Regions from separate parts of the Ralstonia sp. RRA genome, predicted to be linked through region 2. Evidence: riboswitches for the same ligand, from Rfam matches in the RefSeq annotation. Region 2 holds a riboswitch; the other holds the start of a gene.
What was found. A riboswitch is a leader RNA that binds a small molecule or an ion and turns the genes downstream of it on or off. The one in region 2 is predicted to bind glycine.
Positions count from the first base shown of each region.

Region 1: it holds a riboswitch for glycine, as region 2 does, so the genes downstream of both, gcvT (glycine cleavage system aminomethyltransferase GcvT) here and V6657_RS23895 (D-amino acid dehydrogenase) in region 2, are expected to answer to the same signal.

Region 1 covers NZ_CP146091.1:3,426,231-3,429,419, forward strand. Annotated here, with positions in the region: gene V6657_RS16475 (ESPR-type extended signal peptide-containing protein) at 1-63, shown strand, start outside; gene V6657_RS16480 (hypothetical protein) at 298-624, shown strand; glycine riboswitch at 1,023-1,120, shown strand; glycine riboswitch at 1,134-1,261, shown strand; gene gcvT (glycine cleavage system aminomethyltransferase GcvT) at 1,388-2,515, shown strand; gene gcvH (glycine cleavage system protein GcvH) at 2,557-2,937, shown strand; gene gcvP (aminomethyl-transferring glycine dehydrogenase) at 3,013-3,189, shown strand, end outside.
Region 2 covers NZ_CP146092.1:1,299,023-1,302,211, forward strand. Annotated here, with positions in the region: gene V6657_RS23890 (FdhF/YdeP family oxidoreductase) at 1-14, shown strand, start outside; gene V6657_RS23895 (D-amino acid dehydrogenase) at 71-1,324, opposite strand; glycine riboswitch at 1,470-1,564, opposite strand; gene V6657_RS23900 (hypothetical protein) at 1,778-2,167, shown strand; gene V6657_RS23905 (ATP-binding protein) at 2,168-3,189, opposite strand, start outside.

The DNA of each region.
Region 1 (3,189 bases), on a different replicon from region 2:
GGCGGCTCCACTGCCGGCGGCAGCGAGTACAACGTTGGCGTGGGCGCAGGCTACGGTTGGTAAGCCGACCACGTTGATGGCTTGAAGTTGACGGACGCGCACCTCACGGGCGCGTCCGTTTTTTCCTTATGGGGGCGCACCCGTCGGCGCCGCACTCGTTTGCTCCCCTCGCTTTTCCCTGTGGGGTTACACGGCTTACGCGCGGTTACACGGTGGCCGTCAGCTTTCGGCCAAAACCGTCCGTTATAGGCAGGACAGCGGCTGAATCGGTCGGTCGCTCACCGGAGGAAGAAAACCATGAACCGCATCGTCAAAGTCCTGGCTGTGACCGCCGTTGCTCTGTCTGCTACCACGGGGGCTTTCGCCCAAACGCAATGGCAGAAAGACCACCCGCGTCGCGCGGAAGTGAATCACCGCCTCGCCAACCAGAACAAGCGCATCCACAACGAGGTGAAGGAAGGCGAAATCACCAAGGGCCAGGCCAAGGCGCTGCACAAGGAAGACCGCCAGATTCGCCAGGAAGAGCGCGACATGGCCGCTCAAAATGGTGGCCACATCACCAAGCAGGAACAACGCACGCTGAACCAGCAGGAAAACAAGGTGAGCCGCCAGATCGGCAACTGATCACCGGCTGACCACCGACCCGCACACCGGCCACACCCCGGGGCAAGGCGAAACCGCCAATGCCCCGAGGGTGTGGCCGTTGTCTTTGGCGTTTCGCTTTTGACGTCCCTGCCCTAGATGGCGCCTTGAATTTGTGTAAGCGGGCGGAAAAAAGACGGGGAACTGTCTGAGCGCAGCGAGTTTTCCCCGTCTCCGCCCGGTTACACAAATTCAAGGGATGGGTCGCCATCTTGGGCGCGCCTTTCTTTGCTTACTTTCTTTGGCAAGACAAAGAAAGTGAGTCAGCCCCGGCAGGGGATGAAACAGGGGATGGACCACCAACAAGAAAACCAAACCCAGGAACACTGCCCCAGCCAATCCTCCTAATTGACAATCCCATCCCCCTTCCGTAAATTCCGCCCATCCATCCGGGAGAGCGTGCCCGCCGCACACGGCCAGGCACCGCCGAAGGGGTAGCACCCGAAAACTCTCAGGCACCAAGGACCGGGCGGATCGGCCAGACATGCGTCTGACCGCACTCTGGAGAGCTGGCGCTGCACGACCACTGCAGGCGCCCACCGAAGGGGCTCACGAACGGCGCGCACCGCTATGCGCCCCGCTTCGCAATCTCTCAGGTACCAAGGACAGAGGGGCCATCCGCGCAGCTTGCATCTTCATGGCGTCACCATGAGGCATCAGGCTGCGCGGGTGGCCTTTTTGCTTTTCTGGTCCCGAATAACGCGCCCTGCCGAGGCCACCGGCGGCGCCCAAGCCGAGAGATTCCATGACGCTCCAACACACGCCGCTCAACGCCATCCACCGCTCGCTGGGCGCCCGCATGGTCGACTTTGGCGGCTGGGACATGCCCGTCAACTACGGCTCCCAGATCGAAGAACACCACGCCGTGCGCCAAGACGCCGGCATCTTCGACGTCTCGCACATGTGCGTGGTCGACCTCACCGGCGCGCGCGTGCGCGATTTCCTGCGTGGGCTGCTCGCCAACAACGTCGACAAGCTGCAAACCCCGGGCAAGGCGCTCTACAGCTGCATGCTCAACCCCAAGGGCGGCGTGATCGACGACCTGATCGTCTATTTCTTCCGCGAAGACTGGTTCCGCCTGGTGGTCAACGCCGGTACCGCGCCGACCGACCTCGAATGGATCGTCGCGCAGAACGCCGCTGCCGGCACCGACGTGACCATCACGCCGCGCCGCTCCGACAACAACGCTGGAGCGGAGCCGCTGGGCATCTTGGCTGTGCAGGGCCCGAACGCCCGCGCCAAGACCTACGCCGCGCTGCCCGGCACGCAGGCCGTGGGCGAAGCGCTCAAGCCGTTCAACGCCGGCTTCGTCACTGTGGATGGCGTGGGCGAGATCATGGTCGCGCGCACCGGCTACACCGGTGAAGACGGTTTCGAACTGGTCGTGCCCGCCGCGCAGATCGCCGGCGTGTGGGAGCGCCTGCTGCAAGCCGGCGTCCGCCCGGCCGGTCTGGGTGCACGCGACACGCTGCGCCTGGAGGCCGGCATGAACCTCTACGGCCAGGACATGGACGAGCACGTCTCGCCGCTCGACGCGGGTCTGGCCTGGACGGTCGACCTGCAAAGCGAACGCGACTTCACCGGCAAGGCTGCGCTGCAAGCCGGCGGCCAGCACGAGCAGTTCGTCGGCCTGATCCTGCGTGACAAGGGCGGCGTGCTGCGCGCCCACCAGAAGGTCATCACCCCCGCCGGCGACGGCGAGATCACCAGCGGCACGTTCAGCCCGAGCCTGTCGCTGTCCATCGCGCTGGCGCGCCTGCCCAAGGACGTGGCCATCGGCACCGACGTGCAGGTCGAGATCCGCGACCGCAAGCTGACCGCGACTGTGGTTAAACTGCCGTTCGTGCGCAATGGCAAGGCGCTGGTTAGCTGAACCCGAATTCCACTCATTCCAAATCTTCCGGAGAACCTTTCATGAGCAACATCCCCGCCGATCTGAAGTACACCGAACACGACGAGTGGATCCGCGTTGAAGCCGACGGCACGCTGACCATCGGCATCACCGACTTCGCGCAAGACGCGCTGGGCGACATCGTGTTCCTCGAGCTGCCGGACGCTGGCCGCACCGTCGCCAAGGACGAAGCGATTGCCGTGGTGGAATCAGTCAAGGCTGCGTCCGACATCTACGCCCCGGTGTCGGGCGAGATCATCGCCAACAACGCTGACGCTTCGGGCGCGCCCGAGTCGGTCAACGCCGATGCCTACGCCGCGTGGCTCTTCAAGATCAAGCCGACCAACGCCGACGACGTGAACGCCCTGCTGTCGGCCGAGCAGTACACCGCCAAGATCGGCTAAGCCGGTCCTTCAAGCCGATGTGCCTGACCCGCGCATCGGCTTTTTGCTGCATTGCCTGAATTTCGAGCCCTTGCCATGAACGCTCCGCACCCCGCTTCCTCGGCGCTGTCCGCCGAACGTCCCTCTTTGGCTGACCTGGAGGCGCGCGACGCCTTCTCGCACCGCCACATCGGCCCGTCTGCCGACGAGCAGGCCCAGATGCTCGGCACGCTCGGCTACGCCAGCCGCGCCGCGCTGATCGACGCCGTGATC
Region 2 (3,189 bases):
CCCCGACTGCGTAACACCCAACCGGATCGGGCCTGGATTGTGCTGGCCCGATCCGTTGTGGGATTGGCGATCAGTGCAATGGGCAGTCGCGCGCGATCACGTCGCCGATCATCGCGGCCGTGGCGCCAGAGAGCGTCCAGCCAAGGTGCCCATGGCCCGTGTTGTAGAACACGCGCGCATGCCGCCCGCGACCAACGCGCGGCATCATGTCCGGCATCATCGGGCGCAAGCCGGCCCACGGCACCACGCGTGAGGTGCCGATGGCAAAGTTGCGGCGCGTCCAGGCCACCAGGGGTTCAATGCGATCAGCGCGGATGTCGCGGTTGTAGCCGTTGAACTCCGCGGTGCCGGCCACGCGGAAGCGGCCCGCGCCCAGGCGGCTGGTGACGATCTTCGCGCTCTCGTCCAGCAGGCTGACCCACGGCGCGCCTTGCATGCTGGCCTCATCGTCCAGATGCACGGTGATCGAGTAGCCCTTGACCGGGTACACGTTGATGCGGTCGCCCACCATCTGCGCGACATGCCGGCTGCCGACGCCGGCGCAGACGACCAGCGCATCGGCGGTGATCTCCTGCACCACGTTGGCCTCACTGGTGGAGAGGCGATCATCGAGTGTGGTCTGCAGCAGCAAGCGCACACCGCGTTCAGTGGTTTCCACGTCGCGCACATCCACGCCTTGCATGAAGCGCACGCCGCGTTTCTCGCAGGCCTGCGCAAGACCGCGCGTGAACTTGTGGATGTCGCCTGTGGCGTCCGATTCGGTGAAGTAGCCGCCGTAGTAGTTGCCGCGCAGCGTGGGCTCGATTGCAGCAATGTCTTCGGGGCTCACGGCGTGGCGTTCCAGCCCGCCGGCAACGAGCAGCGCGTTGGCCTTGCCTGCTGCGGTAAAGCTCGCCTTGTCGTGATAGACGTGCAGGATGCCGCGCCGTTGCAGGTCGAAATCGATCTGTTCGCGCTCGGCCATCGCAAACAGGTGCTTGCGCGCTTCGATGGCCATGCGCGTGGTCTCGATGGTGTTGCGGCGGTAGTGGGCGATGCTCGCCACGAACTCGCCGATCCACGAATACTTGTGCCACGACGGCTTGGGATTGAGCAGCAGCGGCGCATCGTTGCGCAGCATCCATTTGATGCCTTTGAGCAGCGTGCCGGTGCTGTTCCAGACCTCGGCATTGCTGGCGGAAAGCTGTCCACCGTTGGCAAACGAGGTTTCCATGGCCGGATACAGATGCCGGTCGAGCACCGTGATCTGATAGCCGAGTTGCGAGAGCGTGTAAGCAGTGGTGACGCCGGAAATACCGGCGCCGACGATGACGATATGCGTCATGGCGGTCCCTATGGAGTGATGTCATAACCGGACGATCCGGTCGGCTCACCCCATCTGTCTTGGGACCTGAGAGCTTGGGCGTCAGCTGCGCTGGCGCCTTCCCCTTCGGTGGGCATGCCCGTGCATGCCTCTCTCCAGATTCGCAGTCGACGCCACAGTCCTTTTGCCTGAGAGTTTCCGGGGTGGTTGCTCCATCGGCGCCGGGCATCGTTGCAACCCGGTCTCTCCTGCGGCGTGTTGCAGCGGTGCGTGTTGCGCCCGCCGCGCCTGCGTGCTGCCGGTGAAGGCAGCGGGTTGGAGTGTGTCACGGGTTGTGATGTTCGGCAAGCCGGGTGATTGCCGAGGTGGTGTGCCGACCGAATGCTATGCTGCGCATCCAAGCGATCTGGGCGCCGCATTTACGCCGGTCGATCGATGTGAAACCGTCCGCAAGAACACAGAGAAGAGGGGAAGATGGATTCAAAACCTGTAGACCAGAACGCCAGCACGTCCAACTCGCCCGCCACCGATTCGACGCGCGCACCACTTGTCATCGCAACGTTGCTGCAGCTTGGCTTCACCCTGCGTTACGCATGGGCCTATTGGGAGCTTGTGCGTACGGGATCGACATCATTGCTAACGGCACTGATTTCCTTGTTGTCCTGCATCCTGCTCTACAACAGTGTGATTCGTCACCTCGCGGGCAAATCCGCGCAGTGGGGCCTGGTTGTGGTGACGGTCGGTTTGGTTTGGTCGTTTCTCAAGTGGGGTCCCGGGAATTTGTGGTCGTACCCGTTCCTGTTCGGTGCGATTGTGGGCACCGTGACATGGGCGTTGTCGCTCAAGGCTTCGAAGCGCGCCTGATCAGGGCTCCAGCCGTGGCAGGCGCACGATGAACCTGGAGCCTTTGCCTTCTGCGCTGCTCACGGTAATCGTGCCCCGGTGCAGTTCGACCACAAGCTTGACCAGATACAAGCCGACACCGGCACCCACTGTGCCGGCCACATTGCCGCCGCGGACGTAGCGCTCGAACAGCCGCTCGATGTCGCGCTCCGGAATACCCATGCCGCGGTCTTCCACCACCACCGATACGCTTTCGGCATTGCCTTGCACATACACGCCAATCGGTTTGCCGGGCGGCGAGTATTTGACGGCATTGCCGATCAGGTTGCTGAACGCCTGGAAGAGCAGCTTGGCGTCACCAAAGAAGGTGTCGGGCCCATCGGCTTCGATGTGTTCTTCGATGCGTGCGCCGGGCGTGCTGTCCCGGTGCATCTCGCAAACTTCGTGAAGCAACGCCGGCAGCGGAAACAGGGTGCGCCGCATCGCTGCGGGCGTCGTGCTATCGAGCCACTGCGAAGAATCGAGCAGATGGTCCATCAGATGCGTCATGCGTTGCACGGCCGCGCGGATCTTGCCGCATCGCTCTTCGATCACCTCCGGTGGGGGCACTTCGCGCATGCGCATCAGCCGCTGTGCATGGCCGTCAATCACGCCCAGCGGTGTGCGGAATTCATGTGAGGCCATGGAGACAAAGTTGCGCTGCAGTTCAGCCAGGCGGCGCTCCTTGTCCAGCATGTCCTGCAGGACGGTCGCCTGTGCAACCAGGGCGTCCTTGCTGCGGCCCAGTTCGATGGTGTTGTCGCGAAAGCGTGCGACGGCCTGTGCGATGTCGCCGATTTCATCGCGACGGTCCAGGCCCGGGATGTCGACGTGCGTATCGTTGTTGGCGATGTGGTGCATGCGGTCAACCAGCACGGCGATCGGTCGGGAGACTGCGTAGGCAAGGTAGGCCACCGCAACCACGACCAGGCAGGTTGCCACGATGATGGCGCCGATGATGAGTTGCCGTGCGTCGTGATAGGCCTGCGCCTCGCGTTCGGTTT